Regions from separate parts of the Janthinobacterium sp. SUN033 genome, predicted to be linked through region 1. Evidence: predicted binding sites of a transcription regulator. Region 1 holds the regulator's gene; the other holds the start of a gene.

The links. The regulator HrcA, encoded in region 1, represses chaperone genes, less so after heat shock. The targets are predictions, from matches to a motif close to TTAGCACTCNNNNNNNNNGAGTGCTAA.
Region 2: groES (co-chaperone GroES) is a predicted target of HrcA. The motif match lies at 4,158-4,184, and genes of this name have one in related genera.

Annotation. Positions count from the first base shown of each region.
Region 1 is NZ_JAPQNV010000009.1:117,732-127,125, reverse strand. It holds gene dapB (4-hydroxy-tetrahydrodipicolinate reductase) at 1-250, opposite strand, end outside; gene OX460_RS28310 (outer membrane protein assembly factor BamE) at 270-893, opposite strand; gene fur (ferric iron uptake transcriptional regulator) at 1,090-1,521, shown strand; gene hrcA (heat-inducible transcriptional repressor HrcA) at 1,573-2,589, opposite strand; gene OX460_RS28295 (HAD family hydrolase) at 2,692-3,417, opposite strand; gene OX460_RS28290 (hypothetical protein) at 3,663-4,262, shown strand; gene OX460_RS28285 (DUF4369 domain-containing protein) at 4,299-4,880, shown strand; partial or broken gene mmsB (3-hydroxyisobutyrate dehydrogenase) at 5,067-5,975, opposite strand; gene OX460_RS28275 (enoyl-CoA hydratase/isomerase family protein) at 5,993-7,135, opposite strand; gene OX460_RS28270 (enoyl-CoA hydratase) at 7,128-7,913, opposite strand; gene OX460_RS28265 (acyl-CoA dehydrogenase family protein) at 7,910-9,070, opposite strand; gene OX460_RS28260 (CoA-acylating methylmalonate-semialdehyde dehydrogenase) at 9,080-9,394, opposite strand, start outside.
Region 2 is NZ_JAPQNV010000002.1:697,499-706,892, reverse strand. It holds gene OX460_RS11815 (oligopeptide:H+ symporter) at 1-467, opposite strand, end outside; gene OX460_RS11810 (GNAT family N-acetyltransferase) at 550-1,107, opposite strand; gene OX460_RS11805 (hypothetical protein) at 1,201-1,677, opposite strand; gene groL (chaperonin GroEL) at 1,925-3,574, opposite strand; gene groES (co-chaperone GroES) at 3,625-3,915, opposite strand; gene OX460_RS11790 (hypothetical protein) at 4,452-5,198, shown strand; gene OX460_RS11785 (DUF904 domain-containing protein) at 5,328-5,618, shown strand; gene OX460_RS11780 (cell division protein ZapA) at 5,618-5,929, shown strand; RNA gene ssrS (6S RNA) at 5,984-6,161, shown strand; gene OX460_RS11770 (EVE domain-containing protein) at 6,240-6,704, shown strand; gene OX460_RS11765 (diguanylate cyclase) at 6,706-8,193, opposite strand; gene lgt (prolipoprotein diacylglyceryl transferase) at 8,386-9,216, opposite strand; gene OX460_RS11755 (LysR family transcriptional regulator) at 9,296-9,394, opposite strand, start outside.

The DNA of each region.
Region 1 (9,394 bases):
GCAAAGTGCCTTCCGGACGCGTGAAATCGATCAGGAAGTCGGCGTTCGCCAGTCCCTTCGCCAGGTCGGACTGCGTCAGCACGCCGGCCGGCTTGCCGAGGAAGGCGGCCGCATCCTGTCCGATCGACGGCGAACCGGCACGGTCGAGCGCGCCGGCCAGCACGGCGTCGGGCGCATTGCTGACCGCTTCGATCAGGATATGGCCCATGCGGCCGCTGGCGCCAGCGATGGCAATTTTCAGTTCAGTCATTTTATTCTCTTACAGCAACTTATTTGGTGGGTTCGGCAGCAGGTGCAGGCTCGGCGGCAGGCGCAGGCGTCACTTCCGGCTTGCTCACAGGAATGGCAGGAGCGGCATCGGCCGGCACGGGCACGGCGCTCGGCGCCACGGGCGACGGCACGGCGGCGGCTGGCGCGTCGGCCTTGGCGACCTTGGCGAACGGCGACGGACCGGCGATGCGGTCGATGTATTCTTTCTCCGTCGGCAAGTTACCGCCTTCGAAACGTTCAACCTTGCCATCCTTGCCGAAGTACACGACCACGCGGCTGCTGGTGGTTTCGCCACTGCCCCGTGCCAGGCGGAATGGATAATCCCAGCGGTCGGCATGGAAGATATCAGTCAGCAGCGAGGTGCCGAGGACGAAACGCACCTGGTCGCGCGTCATGCCCACTTTCAACTGGGCCAGCATCTCTTCGGAGACAAAGTTGCCTTGTTGAATATCAGGACGGTAGGGCGAGAAAAACCACATGAATTTTTGCAGCGGCGTAATGGTGGTCGTTTGTGCGCCCTGTTCGGGAACCAGTTCCTTGCCTTCTTTTTGAGCAGCTGCCGGCTTTTCGCCCAGGATGCCACGGTTGGCGCAGCCGGACATGGCCAGCGCGACACAGACCATGCCTGCCAAGACTGGTGCTCGAAATGGAATACGGTGCCAGAGAGATGGCAATACAGCCGGTGTTACGCGCATAAATGACCTCAATTGGATGAACAAAACGCCAGGAGTGACCGGCCCGCCAAAAAAAAGCATATTTTGGCACTCCCCGACAAAACGCTATATGATAAAGCACCTGACCCACATACGAGCAACAAACATGAGTAACAATCCTAGTGATCTCAAGGCAAGCGGCCTGAAAGCCACCCTGCCACGGCTGAAGATACTCGATATCTTCCAGAGTAGCCCGGTACGCCACCTGACCGCGGAAGACGTCTACAAGATTCTGCTGGCCGACAATATGGATGTCGGTTTGGCAACTGTCTATCGCGTCCTGACGCAATTCGAACAGGCCGGCTTGCTCAATCGCAACCATTTTGAAACCGGCAAGGCGATTTTCGAGCTCAACGAAGGCTCCCACCACGACCATCTGGTGTGCCTCGACTGTGGCCGGGTCGAAGAATTCTTCGACGAAGACATCGAAGTGCGCCAGCAAAAAGTGGCCGAAGAACGCGGCTTCAAGATCGCCGAACACGCTTTGGCCATCTACGGCAACTGCATCAAGACGGCTTGCCCGCACAAAACAGCCTGACCCAAGCCGGCCGTTTCCGCAAGGGAACGGCCGGCGCGCCAGGCAGTACGATCAATGATGGCTCAGCGCGCTTGACAGCAGCTTGGCCGTGATATCGACGATCGGAATGACGCGCTCGTAAGCCATGCGCGTCGGCCCGATCACTCCCAACGTTCCCACGATCTTGCCGTTGACTTCATACGGCGCCGTCACCACGCTCATCTCATCCATCGGCACCAGGTTCGATTCGCCGCCGATAAAAATCTGCACGCCCGTCGCCTTGCTCGACACGTCGAGCAGCTGCATCAAGCCCGTTTTTTGCTCGAACATGTCGAACATCTGGCGCAGCGAATGCATGTTCGACGACAGATCGCTCACGCTGAGCAAGTTGCGCTCGCCGGAAATCACCATGTCATCGCTATGGTCGGCCATCGCTTCGCTGCCCGCTTCCACGGCCGCCTGCATCAAACTGCCCATATCGTCGCGTAACTGGCGCAATTCGCCCTGCAGGCGCACGCGCACGGCATCGAAGGACAGGCCGCCATAATTCTGATTGATGTAATTGGCCGATTGCACCAGTTGCGCCGGCGTATAGTCGGCCTCCGTCAGCAATAAACGGTTCTGCACGTCGCCGCCGGGCGCGACGATGACGAGCAGGATGCGTTTTTCCGACAGGCGCAGGAATTCGATTTGCTGGAACACGGATTCGCGGCGCGGACTGAGCACGACGCCGGCAAACTGCGACAGCGACGACAGCATCTGCGCCGCGTTGGCGATGGTTTTTTGCGGTTGCGGCGTCTGCAGGCGCATGCGCGATTCCACCAGGTGCTCGTCCAGGTGCCGCACGGTCAGCAAGGTGTCGACAAAGATGCGGTAGCCGCGCGGCGTGGGGATGCGTCCCGCCGAGGTGTGCGGACTGGACACATAACCGAGCTCTTCCAGGTCGGCCATGATGTTGCGGATCGTGGCCGGCGACAGGTCGAGGCCGGAAATTTTCGACAAGGCGCGCGAACCGACCGGCAGGCCGTCGGCGATATATCGCTCGACCAGGGCTTTCAGCAGTGTTTGGGCACGTGTATCGAGTTGCATGGTGTTTTATTTAGGCAAGTATTTTGTTAAGCAAGCGGCAACGAAAGCGGCCGAACGTGCGTCAACAGCGCCTATTATGCACGTTCGCCCGGCCTGCGGCGATCAATCTTCCAGTTGCCCTTGCAACCACAGCAACAATTCATCAAAGTTGGCGCAGATGGCGTCGGGCTGCACGCCGGCGGCCAGGTGCGCATCGCTGCCCTTGCGGTTCATCCAGACGGCGCGCATGCCCGCCCCCTGCGCTCCCGTCACGTCGAAATACAGGTCGTCGCCCACATACACGGCTTCATGGGGCGCGACGTCCAGCGCGGCGCAAGCTGCCAGGAAGATGCTGGCGTCGGGCTTGGCCACGCCAAAATCGCTGGCGGCGATCGATACCTTGAAATGCTGCGCCAGGCCGATAATGTCAAGGTCCGCATTGCCATTCGAGATCGAACCGACCAGCATGCGCTGGCGCATCCAGGCCAGGCCCGGCAAGACGTCGTCATACGGCTGGACGCGGTTGCGCGCGGCCAGGAATTGCAGGATAGCGCCGTCGACCAGGGCGGGATCCTCGCCGGCAGCCTCGAAGGCGGCCAGCAGGCCCGCGCGGCGCAACTCGATCAGGTTGCCATGGAAATGCGGTTGTTCCTTGAGCATGGCCAGGCGGTGCTGGCGCAGCACCTCGATGGAAAACTGCCGCGCCACCTTGGGCGCATGCGTGGCCAGCCAGTCGTGCAGCAGGGTTTCCGCGGCGGCGATCACGGGCGCGATGGGCCACAAGGTATCGTCGAGGTCAAACAGGATGGCCTTGGGCGGCACGGCGGGTTTTACGGGGGCAAGGGACATGGGACTCACAATGGGATGCTGCGTCACGTTGCGCAGGGTGCGTCTATTGTCGCACCGATCGACGCCGCCGGCATGGCTGCGCCCCCGTGAAATGGGGCCGGGCCAGCGCTTCCCGGCGAAAAATTGTTACAGGGTGATACAAGGCAAGGTCATCCAGCTTGCCAGATAGACTAAAATAGGCGCCATTCCAATGCGGCGCCAGCGTCCGCGTTGCGCTACCCAACTTAATTCGTTTTGGAGAATGTATGAAAAATTTGTACCTGCGCTCGATGCTGGCGGCGGCTTGCGCCGTCACCCTGGCAGCCTGCGGCGGCAGCGGCGGCAACCTGTATCTGCAAGTCTCAGTCAGCGGCCTGGCCAAGGATGGCCTGATTCTCCAGAATGACGGGGAACGCTTGCCGGTTCCTGTGGGCCAGGGCACCGTCGTCTTCACCAAGCTGGTCAAGAACGATGACCGCTACAATATTACCATCGCGGAACAGCCCAAGGGCGCCGTTTGCACCATCGCCAATGGCGCCGGCAAGGCATCGAGCTATTCCGTGAACACGGCCTTGGTGAGCTGCACAACCAACAGCTACCCGCTGAATGGCACGATCACAGGCCTGACCGCCGATGGCTTGCGCCTGGTGATGGGCCCCAAAGGCATCACCCTGTCGGCTGGCGCCACCGCCTACACATTCACTTCGGTAGCTGACGGCGCCCCGTACGGTATTTCCATACTGGCTCAGCCAACGGGCCTGACGTGCCGCTTCCAGGGTTCAAAGAGTACCGACGCCAGCGATACGGTCGGCACGATGGGCTCTGCCGCCACGACCGCGGCCACACTTGACTGCACGCCGCAGTAATCCTTGCGATCCGTCACCTATTTTTTGGAGAAATACATGAAGTTATCCTGCTTGCGCCCACTCGCCGCGCTGCTGCTGACCCTGGGACTGGCCGCTTGCGGCGGCAAGGCCTCGTATGAGGTCGGCGGAACGATCTTTGGCTTGACCAATGAAGGGCTGATCCTGGCAAATGGCAGCGACACCCTCCCGGTTCCTGCGGGCAAAACGTCGTTCACTTTTATCAAGCGCATCGACTATGGCACCGACTACAACATCACCTTCAACAAACAACCGGCCCACATGACTTGCAGCATCAGCGGCGGTTCCGGCTCGGCTGGTCATTACATCAATATCAGCGCCGCTGTTACTTGCTTGCAAAACAAATATACCGTGGGCGGCACGATTTCCGGCCTGACCGTGGATGGCCTGGTGCTGATTAACGGTAGTACAATAACAACGGTGGCCAAGGACACCACGACGTTTACCATGGCCGGCCCAGTCGACTATGGCGACACCTATGCCGTCAGCGTCTCCGTTCAGCCGAAGGGTCTGCAGTGCGACCTGGCCCCAGGTACCGAAAAAGGCACCATGGGCGAAGGGAATGTAACGACGGTGAAGATCGCCTGCAAACCCGTCTGAGTTGCAGCAACGGTAGCCGCCAGGCGGCTACCGGGAAGAGATATCATGGAAATCTATAATTGATATTCCAAAGATAAATTGGAGTTATATGTGGCGATGCAGCATAATGCATCTGTCTCCTCCAACTCTTCCAAGAATTGGATTTAGCCCGCTTTTACCAGCGGGCTTTTTTTTGCCCAGAATTTCTCACGCGGGCTTATTCAAGCCCGGCTGCAACATCTGCACGATGCTGGAAAAATCCTGCTGCGCATAACCGGCTTGCGCATGCATCTGGTACATCTGCCGCACCAGGCCGCCCAAGGGCGTGGGCGCGTTCGCCGACAGGGCCGACTGCTGCGCCAGGCCCAGGTCTTTCAGCATCAGCGCCGTGCCAAAGCCGCCCGTGTAATTGCGCGACGCGGGCGTGCCATCCATGACGCCGGGCCACGGGTTATACACTTCCAGGGTCCAGTTGCGGCCCGAACTCTTGGCCATGATGTCGGACAACACTTTCGGATCCAGGCCATGCGCCACGCCCAGATTCAGCGCTTCGGCCGTCCCCGCCATCAAGATGCCCAGCAGCATGTTGTTGCAAATCTTCGCCACCTGGCCCGCGCCCGCCTCGCCCGCATGGAAGATGTTCTTGCCCATCTTTTCCAGCAAGGGACGCGCCTGCTGCAAGCCTGCTTCGCTGCCGCCGACGATAAAGGTCAGGGTGCCGGCCGCCGCGCCCGCCGTGCCGCCCGAAACGGGCGCATCGATCATGGTAAAGCCCCGCTCGCTGGCCGCCTGCGCCACTTGCCGCGCCACATCGGCGGCGATGGTGCTGCAATCGATGAACAGGGCGCCGGGCTTGGCCGAGTCCAGCACGCCGCCCGCCGCCAGGTACAGCTCCTGCACGTGCTTGTTGGCTGGCAACATGGTGATGACGGCGTCAGCCGTCTGCACGGCCGCGCTGGCGGACGCGGCCGCCGTGGCGCCCGCCTCGACCAGCGACGCCACGGCCGCCGGCGTCAGGTCGAATACGGATACGTGGAAGCCGGCGGCCACCAGGTTGCGGGCCATCGGCGCGCCCATGTTGCCCAAGCCGATGAAAGCGATATGTTGCATTTTTAAAGTCTCCTGTTGTTCTTTTAATGTAGGTCGCGCAAAGGATGGCTATCCCACGGCGCCGTGAAATATCCATTGAGATACGCGTCGCCGACGCCGGCCAGGCTGGCCGGCTGCCACTGCGGCGCGTTGTCCTTGTCGATCAGCAAGGCGCGCACGCCTTCGCTGAAGTCCGCATGGGCGCAGCACTGCACGGCAACGATCAATTCCAGCTGGAACACTTGCGCCAAACTCATATGGCGCGTGCGTTCGCGCATGGCCCAGACCAGGGCAGCGGAACTGGGCGCGCCCTTGTGCAGCGAGTGGGCCGCCTTTTGCAGCCAGGCCGAATCGCCGTCATACGCGGCGATGGCGGCCACCACTTCGGGCAAGGTGGGCGCTTGCGTCAGCGCGGCGATGGCGTCGAAGTTGGCGCGCACTTCGGATACGGGCAGCAAGGACGCGGGAGCCGAGAAGCCGCGCAGCAGGCGGTCCAGCTGCTCGCTGTTCGCCTGCGGGCTGGCTTGCCATTGCGCCAGCGCCAGCGCGTCGAGCACCATGTTCCGCTCTTCCTGGCGCAGGAAATAGTCGCCCAGCCCCGCAAACAGGGCGTCAGCCGCGTTCATCGGTGCCCCCGTCAGCCCCAGGAACAGGCCGCTGCGACCCGGCATGCGGCCCAGGAACCAGCTGCCGCCCACGTCCGGGAACAAGCCAATCGTGATTTCCGGCATGGCGATGCGCGTGCTTTCCGTCACGACGCGGTGGCTGGCGCCCGCCATCAGCCCCAGGCCGCCGCCCATGACGATGCCGCCGCCCCACACCAGCAGCGGTTTCGCATACGTGTGGATGCGGTGGTCGAGCCGGTATTCCTCGGCAAAGAAGGCCAGCGCCTGCGGGTTCGGCACGACACCCGCTTGCTCGACGACGGCCGAACGCAGGCTGCGCACGTCGCCGCCCGCGCAGAAGGCCTTGTCGGTCGACGATTGCAGCACCACGCAGGCGATGGCCTCGTCACCGGCCCAGCGCACGAGGGCGCCATCGATGGCGCGTATCATGTCCAGGGTCAGCGCGTGCAAGGACTTTGGCGCATCGAGGGTGATGACGCCCAGCTTCATGCCGCCGGGACATTCCCGCTCTTCTATCTTGACGGTCTCAACCAAGGTTTCAGCCACAGTATTTTCAGCCATTCTTCCACTCCGCCGGACGTTTTTCCAGGAACGCTTGCACGCCTTCTTTCTGGTCTTGCGTATCGAACAGGCCGAGGAACAGGGTGCGTTCATCGGGCAGGGACGCGACCAGCGGATGGCTGCGCGCGCCCTGGATCAGGGTCTTGCACGCCGTCACGCTGCTGGGGCTTTGGCGGGCCACCTTGGCGGCCAGCGCCAGCGCCGTGGCGGCAGCCTTGCCGGTTGGCACGACTTCCTCGACGAGGCCGATGGCCAGGGCCTTGGCCGCATCGACCCGCTCGCCGCACAGAATCATGCGCTTGGCCCAGCCTTCGCCCACCAGCCACGGCAAATGCTGCGTGCCGCCCGCGCACGGCAGCAAGCCGACGGACGCTTCAGGCAGGGCCATCTGCGCATGTTCCTCGGCAATGCGGATATCGCACGCCAGCGCGCATTCCAGGCCGCCGCCCATGGCGTAGCCATTGATGGCGGCGATGCTGACGCCGCGAAACGCGGACAGCGCCTCGAACGCCTCGCCAAACGCGGCGGCCATGGCGAACGCCATATCCTTGTTGCCGTCGGCAAACACTTTCAAATCGGCGCCGGCCGAAAAGAACTTGGCGCCGCCGCCCGTGATCACGAGCGCATACACGTCCGGGTCCCCATTCAGGTCGGCCACCAGCTCCTTCAGGGCGCGCAGGCTGTCCAGGGTCCACGTGTGGGCGGGCGGGTTGTCGAGGGTCACCAGGGCCGTATGGCCACGGCGTTCCAGCAGCAGATTGGTATACACTTTGGTCATCGTAAGGTCTCCGTGGCGCCGTCTTTCAAGATCGCTCGCGCGACGATCAGGCGCATGATTTCATTCGTCCCTTCCAGGATCTGGTGCACCCGCGTGTCGCGCACGTGGCGCTCGAGCGGATACTCGCGGATATAGCCGTAGCCGCCATGCAATTGCAGCGCATCGTTGGCCACATTGAAACCCACATCCGTGGCGAAACGTTTTGCCATAGCGCAATATGCCGTGGCGTCAGGGCTTTCCTGGTCCAGTTTCCAAGCAGCCAGGCGCACCATCTGGCGCGCCGCCACCAGCTCCGTCAGCATGTCGGCCAGCTTAAATTGCAGGGCCTGGAACTGGGCCAGCTCGCGGCCGAACTGCGTGCGCTCCTTCATGTAGGCCTGCGCCCGTGTGAGGGCCGCCTGCGCCGTGCCCACCGAGCACACGGCGATATTGATGCGACCGCCATCGATGCCCTTCATGGCGATGGCAAAGCCTTCGCCTTCCGCGCCCAGCAAGTTGCCAACAGGCACTTTCACCTGGTCGAAGCTGATGATGCGCGTGGGCTGGCTGTTCCAGCCCATCTTTTCTTCTTTCTTGCCATACACGATGCCGGGCAAATTCGCCGGCACGGCAAACGCGGAAATGCCGGCCGCGCCCTCGCCGCCCGTGCGCGCCATGACGATCAGCATATCCGTCTGGCCCGCGCCGGAAATGAAGGCTTTCGTGCCGTCGAGCACATAAAAATCGCCCTCCTTCACTGCCTTGGTGCGCAAGGAGGCCGCGTCGGAACCGGACTGCGGTTCCGTCAGGCAATAGCTGGCCAGCTTCTGGCCGGCCGCCAGAGCAGGCACCCACTCGTCGCACAGGGCTTCCTGCCCCCAGCGCGACAGCATCCAGGTGGCCATGTTGTGGATGGTGATGTAGGCCGTGGTCGAGGTGCAGCCGCCGGCCAGCTCCTCGAAGACGATGGCCGCATCCTGGCGGGACAGGCCCAGGCCGCCCCAGCGCTGCGGCGTGTACAGGCCGCAAAAGCCCATCTCGCCCGCCTTGGCGATGGTTTCCACGGGAAAAATCGATTCCGCGTCCCAATGGGCCGCGTGCGGCGCCAGTTCACCTTCGGCAAACGCGCGCGCCGCCTGCTGGAACTCGCGCTGCTCGTCGCTCAGTTCAAAGTCCATGCCAGCTCCTTATTTCAGGCTGATGGTGGTGTTGACCTTGCCCACCGAGGCCGCGTCCGTGAACCAGCGCTGGGTGATCGTCTGCGTCTGCGTGTAGAACAGCACGACTTGCTTGCCGAACGGGCCCAGGTCGCCCAGTTTCGAGCCACGCGAACCCGTAAAGCTGAACAGGGGAACGGGCACGGGGATGGGCACGTTGATGCCGACCTGGCCCACGTCGATTTCTTCCTGGAAATAACGGGCGGCCGCGCCGCTTTGCGTGAACAGGGCAGTGCCATTGCCGTTCGGATTCGCATTCACCAGGGCAATCGCTTCATCCAGGGT
Region 2 (9,394 bases), on a different contig from region 1:
AACAGGTCGAATACCAGCTTGGCCTTGTGCTTGTTGGTCTGGTCGAACTGGTCGCCGACAAACGATGCCACCAGCGGCTTGATGCCCCCGGAACCGAAGGCGATCAGGAACAGGCCGAAATAGAAGCCGTTGACGCTGTTTTCAAACAGGGCCAGGCAGGCATGGCCGGCGCAATACACGAGGCTGAGCCAGAAGATGGTGTTGTACTTGCCAAAGAAGCGGTCGGCCAGCCAGCCGCCCAGCAGCGGGAAGAAGTACACGCCGATGACGAAGGTGTGGAAGACGTGCTTGGCTTCGCCCGTGCGCTGGTCGATCGGGATCATCAGCAGCAAGGTGCTGATGAGGAATGGCGTCAGGATGTTGCGCATGCCATAGAAGCTGAAGCGTTCGCAGCCTTCGTTGGCGATGATGTACGGTATTTGCCGCGGCATTTTGCCCGTGGCGGTTTGTGTCTCGGCCGATGACATTGGCTCTCCCCCAAGTTTTTTTTGTAAGCCGCGATGCTAAGGCCTGCCGCGTTTGCTTGCAACAGAAAAAACGGCCTGTCCGCTATTTCGCAGAGATTTGTAAGGTATTGATTTTCATAAAGACATTACTTTCGGCACTTGCACGCGCCGGGCGGGGCAGCCACAGCTGCATTTGCAGCATGCCATCCGATGCGGGACAGTCTTCCAGGGTAAAACCGCAACCGAGGTACAGGGTCAATGCCGCGTGGTTGTCCTGCGCCACGGCCAGGCGCACGCGGCCCAGTTCGGGAATGGCGCAGGCATGGGTGATGGCGGCCTGCACCAGTTGCCGTCCCGCGCCGCGTCCGCGCGCCTGCGGCGCCACGTACACGCCCCACAGGCTGGCCTTGTCATGCACGACGGCAATCGGTTCGCGGCGCAGGCCGGCCAGCGCGATCAATTGTTCCTCGTCGAAAGCGCCAAATATTATTTGGTTGGAAGTGGCGCGCAAGCGCTGGGCTATCTGTGCCAGCGGCAAGCCGCTTTCCGCCGCATGCGTGGTGCAGAAGGCGGCGGGCAGTTCGGCGATGCCGGCCAGGCGCAGCGCGCGGTAGGCGGCAACGTCGTCTGGCGCGAGGGGACGGACAGTGATGGCTGGCATGTGGGCGAGTATCGGGCTTCGATGCCAGAAAGTAAAGCTTGCGCTGCAAGGCAAGCGTCCCTGGCCATCGCGCCCGCAGCCGGCGCAGGGGCGTTATTGCGTGGCGACGCGCTGCATGGGCGCATTGTCCTTGCGCCATTGTTCCAGGCTGATCAGCTCAGCGCTGACGATGTCGTCGACGAGGATGCGCTTGCCGTCGGGCGAAACGACGAAACTCTCCCACCGGTGCGCCGCATCGGGCGTGCTTTCGAAAAAGCTCAGCTGATAACAGGCGACGCCATCGACGAGGCGCGTCTCGGGCGACGTTTCCATCACGGCGCCATGGGCGCGGCCGCCCGATGCCTTTTCGATATGCGCTGACCAGGCCTTGATTTCCGGCAAAGCCATCAAGGCATCGATGGCGCGCGCGTTCTGCTCCGGCGCCGCCGTCTGGCTGCTCGCGGCGGGGGCATTGTCTGCCTGCGGCGCGGATTGCTGGTGCAGGTAGAACGCGCCGAGCCCGGCGGCCAGCAAGCCGGCCAGGATGCCGGCGATGATGGTGGTTTTGGAAGAGGAGGCGCGTGGCGGCATGATGGTGAGCGTGAGAAAGAGGGACGATGGCGGCCATGCTAAAGCAAAACGCGCAGGCCGGCAATCGCCGGGCTTGCCATACGGGTTTGCGAAACGGGTTTGCCAAATCACCAGGCGAAAAAAAGCCACCTTCCGTAGAAGGTGGCTTTCGGGGCCGCCGGGAGGCGCTGGCAGCTTTTGGTCTGCCAGCCCTGTCCCTGCGTATGCGGCCAGTCGCGCCGTCGCCTGCGCGACTGGCCGCCGGACATTACATCATGCCGTCCATGCCGCCCATGCCGCCCATACCACCCATGCCGCCGCCCATGCCGCCGCCTGCTTTGTCGTCAGCGATTTCGCAGACCATGCAGTCGGTCGTCAGCATCAGCGAAGCGATCGAAGCGGCGTTTTGCAGCGCCGAACGGGTCACTTTGGCTGGGTCCAGGACGCCCATTTCAACCATGTCGCCATATGTGCCGTTGGCAGCGTTGTAGCCGTAGTTGCCCGAGCCAGCCAGTACGGCTGCCACGACGACCGAAGCTTCTTCGCCAGCGTTTTGCACGATCATGCGCAGTGGCTCTTCCATTGCGCGCAGGACGATCTTGATACCAGCGTCTTGATCAGGATTGTCGCCCTTGACCGTGATGTTGGCGCGTGCGCGCAGCAGGGCTACGCCGCCGCCAGGCACGATGCCTTCTTCCACGGCAGCGCGGGTTGCGTGCAGTGCATCTTCAACGCGGGCTTTTTTCTCTTTCATTTCGACTTCGGTGGCTGCGCCAACCTTGATCACGGCAACGCCGCCAGCCAGTTTGGCGACGCGCTCTTGCAGTTTTTCACGGTCGTAGTCCGAGGTCGCTTCTTCGATCTGTACGCGCACTTGTTTTACGCGTGCTTCGATCGAGGCAGCTTCGCCGGCGCCATCGATAACGATGGTGTTTTCCTTGCCCACTTCGATGCGTTTCGCTTGGCCCAGTTCGGCCAGGGTCACTTTTTCCAGGGTCAGGCCGACTTCTTCAGCGATCACTTGGCCGCCGGTCAGGACAGCGATGTCTTCCAGCATGGCTTTGCGGCGGTCGCCGAAGCCAGGGGCTTTCACTGCGCAGGTTTTCAGGATGCCGCGGATGTTGTTCACAACCAGGGTCGCCAGCGCTTCGCCTTCGATGTCTTCCGCGATGATCAGCAGTGGACGGCCAGCTTTTGCGACTTGTTCCAGTACCGGCAGCAGGTCACGGATGTTCGAGATTTTCTTGTCGCACAGCAGGACGAATGGGCTGTCCAGTACGGCAACTTGTTTCTCTGGGTTGTTGATGAAGTATGGCGACAGGTAGCCGCGGTCGAACTGCATGCCTTCAACGATGTCCAGCTCGTCGTTCAGCGACTTGCCGTCTTCTACGGTGATGACGCCTTCTTTGCCGACTTTTTCCATCGCTTCAGCGATACGCTCGCCGATCGAGTAGTCCGAGTTCGCCGAGATCGCGCCAACCTGGGCGATTTCCTTGGTCGTGGTGCAAGGACGGGCGATTTTCGCCAGTTCTTCGACGGTGGCTGCAACAGCCTTGTCGATACCGCGCTTCAGGTCCATCGGGTTCATGCCGGCGGCAACGAACTTCATGCCTTCGCGCACGATGGCTTGTGCCAGCACGGTAGCGGTGGTGGTGCCGTCGCCGGCGTTGTCGCTGGTGCGGGAAGCAACTTCCTTGACCATTTGTGCGCCCATGTTCATGAGCTTGTCTTTGAGTTCAACTTCTTTCGCTACCGACACACCATCCTTGGTGACGGTAGGGGCGCCGAACGAGCGCTCCAGGACCACGTTGCGGCCTTTCGGGCCCAGCGTTACTTTGACTGCGTTGGCGAGGATGTTGACGCCTTCGACCATCTTGGCGCGCGCTGCGTCGCCGAATACTACTTCTTTAGCTGCCATGTTCAATTCTCCTGAGTTTCGGGATGTATCTGTCTACAACGTGGAAACAATTACTTGACGACGATCGCCATGATGTCTTCTTCGCGCATGACCAGCAGCTCATCGCCGTCAACTTTGACGGTTTGGCCGGCGTACTTGCCGAACAGGACGCGGTCGCCCACTTTGACATCCAGAGGACGGACTTTGCCGTCGTCGAGAATCTTGCCATTGCCTACGGCAAGGACTTCGCCTTGATCCGGTTTTTCAGCAGCTGCATCAGGAATGATGAGGCCGGACGCAGTTTTGGTTTCCTGGTCGAGGCGTTTGACGATGACGCGATCGTTCAATGGGCGCAGATTCATACAAAACTCCTTAAAGTTCAATGGATAAGTGTTGCTAAATGAATACATGCCTGGCGCAGCGCCAGGCCTGCTTTCAGTGACCGCCGTTGAAAGCAGCCCGCAACGGTCAAGCAAACCCCATGGCATCGAGTGCGTGCCGGCGCTGGGCAGTGGTGGCATCGCGGCGTCGCCCGCCGCGTAGCGTTCCCTGCTGTTGTCCGGCATGCACCATCATGTCCTGAGGATTGCTACGAAAGAGTTTGTTAGCACTCTCTACTAACGAGTGCTAATTATAGGGACGCTAAGGGTCAACTTCAAGGGCTTATTCAAGGGGAACATATAGATAGATGCTGAGCAGAGCCTGCATCTACACAGGGTTTGCGCCAGCACAAGCCTCGTTCCCGGGCGTCAGCAACAGGCGCGACTCTAGCATGTCGTTCGGAGAGGGGGTGTTCCTGTATGCACAGGAAACAGAGTTTGACTATGAAATTTGATAAGATGATTGCAATTGCATATCAATATCGCCACATATCACCGCTCGCGCCAGAAAGAACACCATGCCATTCCCGCTTTCCCGTCCCGCCCTGCGCCTGCTGGGCGTCACCGTCATCGGCCTCACCTGCCTGGGCAATGCCGCCGCGCAAACGCCCACCATCGTCGATGAAATCACCGTGGCGGCCCTGACCCCGCTGGAAAAGAACATGCTGCTCAATGACTTGTTCAACGACTTGAACAAGGATGACGACGACCAAGAGGCCCATGTGTGGGATAACGGCGGCGACCGCGGCGTGCTGGTGAAAGTCACGTATAACTTCAGCAACTCCGGCATGACGGAGCACAGCCTGAAGGCGCACGTCTGCCGCGACCTGAAATTCGTCGTCACGGCGGCCGGCAAGTCGCAGGACCTGAGCCGCCGCACCTGTTCGCAAAACAGCGGCAACTGGGATGTGCAGGGCAAGGATCCGGCGCCCGTCGTGTATCCGCCATTCCTGTCCGACGTGACCATCGCCAAGCTGAATGCGAAGGAACAGAAAGCCTTGCTGACGGCTGCCGTGCGCACCTTGAAGGATGAAGAGGATGGCAAGACGCGCCAGTGGAGCAACAAGGGCCTGGGCAATGCGGTGCCGCTGGCAGTGCGCCTGACGCCCTCGGGAACGGACGCCAAACCTGGCAGCTACCGCAGTACTTGCCGCGACTTGACGATGGTGCTTGACGGCAAGGGTGGACAACAGACGCTGACGCGCCGCTCTTGCGAAAACCGCTATGGCGGACTGGATATCGAACCCGATTACGTCGACGAGTAAAACGCCGCCATCGCGGCGCTGGCGGATGCGTGCAGATGGCGAAAAGCGCCGGAAAAAGCGTGTATTGTCCGCCAACTGCCCTGCATTGATGTAAATATGTGTGACAGCGGCGTGATTCGATTGACGCCCATGGAGCGTCCGCCCTATAGTGGCGGGATGATTTCCGAATTCAACGAATTATCCGACAAAATAGGCCTGCTGGCCGAAATGACCCATGCGCTGCGCCGTGAAAACGCGCAATTGCGCAAGGACAATGCCGCGCTGGCCGCCGACAACGCCCTGTACGTGCAACGCATGCGCGAGGCGCAGGAGCGGGTGGAAGCGTTGCTGGAAAAAATTCCCGAACTGGTGCAAGCTGGCCTGGAGCAAGCCGCTTCGGAAGCGGGCGCCTATATTGCCGAGAACGAGAAGGAAGCGTAATGCCGCGTGTCGATGTCAATATCATGGGCCAGTCCTACAGCATGGTGTGCCGCGACGGCGAAGAGCGCGCGCTGCGCGAAGCGGCGATCTATCTCGATAGCAAAATGAAAGCCATCCGCGACGCGGGCAAGGTCAAGGGCAACGACCGCATCGCCGTGCTGGCCGCCCTGGGCGTGGCTGCGGAATTCCTGTCCGTGAAGTCGCCGCAAGGTCCGCTGTCGGAATTGACGATACTGGAAGTGAAGCAGAAAATCTCGGCCATGCACACGGTCCTGGATAGTGCTCTGACGCCCCAGGAAAACCTTTTTTAAGCGCGTACGCGACGATTTGTCTTTGCGATGCGCGATCAAAGGAGTAAACTTGGGTCTACCCTGCGGTGTTCGCGATTGCCATATATTCCTTGAACCATTTATGCGCATCGGTTGCGAATTTTGTTTGATGGGAGTGAGCGTCGCTCGTTCGACGAACCCGAAATTGAACTAACGTGACCACCTTGAACCGTTTGGTTCGGGATGCCGGCATAGCGGCACAGGCGGGGCCCAATTTGCAGTACCAAGAAAACGGTTGCAGCATCATGCTCAGCCGTTTTTTTACGCCTGTTGCTTTTGATAGGGAGTGAACATGAAACAATACTGGCTGATGAAATCCGAACCCGATGAAGTGAGCATCGACGACCTGATGGCCGCGCCGCAGCACACCATGCCGTGGTTTGGCGTGCGCAACTACCAGGCGCGCAACTTCATGCGCGATGGCATGCAGCCGGGCGATGGCGTGCTGTTCTACCATTCCAGCTGTCCGCAGCCGGGCGTGGCGGGCGTGGCCGAAGTGGCCAGCGGCGCGTATCCCGATCACAGCCAGTTTGAAGCGGGCGGCAAATATTTCGATGCCAAGGCGACGCCGGAACAGCCGCGCTGGATCAGCGTCGACGTGCGCGGCCTGAAGAAGACGGCGCTGCTGCCCCTGTCCGAGATGCGCCAGATGCCGGAGCTGGAAGACATGCTGCTGCTGAAGAAGGGCAGCCGGCTGTCGATCACGCCCGTGACGCCGGCGCAATGGAAAGTCATTACCGGCAAGCTGAAAGCCTAGTTTAGGCCTGGACTTCGACCCGGTTGCGGCCATTTTGCTTGGCCCGGTACAGGGCCTGGTCGGCGGCGGCCAGCAATGCTTCCGGCGTTTGTCCTGCGTCACTCAAGGCCAGGCCGATGCTGGCCGTGACCAGGCCGCCGCGCGACGGCGCGTGGGCGATGGCGGCCGCGGCGATCGCTTCCTGCATCTTCTGCGCCACCGCCAGGGCGCCCGCGCCATCGGTGGCGGGCAGGATGGCGGCAAACTCTTCGCCGCCGAAGCGGGCCGCCAGGTCGCTGGCGCGCGGCAGCGCGGAATGCAGGGCCGCCGCAATCTGCACCAGGCACGCGTCGCCATACGGGTGGCCGAAGGTATCGTTGAGGCTTTTGAAGAAATCGATATCGATGATCAGCAGCGCCAGCGCTTGCTGGTTGCGCGCGGCCCGTTGCCACTCCAGCTGCAGGGTCTGGTCGAAGCAGCGCCGGTTGGCGATGCCCGTCAAGCCATCCGTCAGCGACAGCTTTTCCAGCTTGTCATGCGCCGCGCGCAAGGCCAGTTCGCTTTGCATGTAGCGGCTTTGCAGGGTGGCCGAGCGCAGCGCGTGCACCGTCAGCGCGACAAACAGGGCGCTGGCCGCCAGGTAGAAATGCTCGCGCAGCACGACGAAGCCCAGTCCCAGCAGGGCTGCCGTGAAGAAGATGGGGCTGAAGTTGTCAATCAGCAAGGTCAACGGCCGCGGCGGCCGCGCCTCTTCCTCGCCCGGCGGCACGCGCATGGCCAGCACCGCCAGCAGCAGGAAAGGCATGCTGGGCAGTATCTCGCTGGGACCGGATTCGGCCAGCGCGTGCAGGGTCAGGTAATTATAGGCGCCCGCGCAGGCGGCGTAGCACCACAGGAACACACTCAGCAGAAGGTAGAAGCGCCCTTGTGCGCCATCGCGGCGGTGCGCCAGCAGGCGCAGCGAGGCGCAACAGGCCAGGACGAGGTTTTCCACGTTGTACGTCGTCACCAGCAGGCTGGCGGGTATCGGCGCGATCGAGCGCTGGTCGAAGGGCGAGACGGAAAAGATGGCCGTGTAGGTCAGGTAGGCCGCCAGCAGCACTTGCACGGCGTCCAGCCATTGCAGGGTGCGCGAAGGGTGGCGGTCGCTGACGGAGGAAATGGCCAGCAGCAAGGGCGCGCCATACATGAAATAGGCAAAATCGGAGAAATACGTCGTGTCGGACGCCACGTGGCCGCTCAGGTCTTGCCAGGCGGAAAGGGCCATGCCCACGCTCCAGAACAGCATGGCGGCCGCAAACAGGCCCCAGCCCGTGCGCACGACGCCGGGTGCGCTCAGGCTGGCGTTGCGGCAGCAGGCGGCCAGCGCCAGCAGTGGCGCCGTCACGCCGAACAGGTAGCTCACGGCGGGGCCGCGCGTCCCGGCCCAGGCCGTCAAGGCCAGCTGCGCCAGCACGTAGCCGCCCGCCAGCGCCAGCCAGAATGTCGTGGTCTTCCTCGCATACTGCATGGATGGGACTCCCCGCTCGAATTGCCAACACAGCATGATTGCATGCCCTGCTCTTGCTGCAGGGTAAAGCGATCATTGCGCTATCGCAAGCGAAGATTCATTCCGCAAGGAAATTGTGCTGCTTTGAGGGAAAGGTTGCCGGGGGAGGGGGATGGCGCGCCTGCCTGGCGCGCCATCGGGGGAACAGCGGTTTTACGTGTTTGCGGGGCGGGCCTTGGTGGGCGGCGTGCCCATCACCTGGCTTTGATACGCCCACACCAGCAGCGCGATGGCGCCGACGATCATCGGCAGGGACAGCATCTGGCCCGAGGTGATCGGCACGCCCAGCCACACGACTTCCCAGTCCGGCGTGCGGAAGTATTCCGTGAAGAAGCGCGCGCAGCCGTACAGCAGGGTGAACATGGCGCCGACGGCCATGCGCGGGCGCTGCTTGCGCGCATACAGCCACAGGATGATGAACACCAGGATGCCGTCGACCAGCATCTGGTAGATCGGCGACGGGTGCACGGGATACGGGATGCCCGGCCATTGCATGGCCCATGGCAGGGTGTCCGGGGCGATGCGGCCCGGCAGTTCGGCATTGATGAAGTTGCCCAGGCGGCCGGCCGCGTAGCCGAGCGGCACCAGCGGCGCGATGAAGTCGAGCACGTCGAACAGGTTCCGGCCCGCCTTGCGGCTCCACAGGTACATGGCCAGGATAACGCCGAGGAAGCCGCCGTGGAAGGACATGCCGCCATGCCACACCATGAAGATCTCGAGCGGATTGTGCAGGAAGTATTCGGGGCGGTAGAACAGCACTTCGCCCAGGCGACCGCCGATCACCACGCCCAGCATGCCGTAGAACAGCATGTCGTCGAGGTCTTCCTTCTTCCAGCCCAGCACGGCGATATGCGGCTGCTTGATGCGCACGCGGCCCAGGATAATGAACAGGGCGAAGGCCAGCACATACATCAGGCCGTACCAGTGCACGGCGAGCGGGCCGATCTGGATGGCTATCGGGTCGGGCATCGGGTGTATCAGCATGGGGTTTCTTTCTTTGTTTAAAGCTAAGGTTGCGTAGTATGGGGGCGCTTGCGTTTTTTTGCCTTAGCGGCCACTTAATTTAACTGGCAGTACCGCCGATCTGCTTGCGCAGCAGCGCCAGGAAACCTTGCAGCACGGCGGACGGATTGTCGCGGCGCCAGGCCAGGCCCGTTTCCAC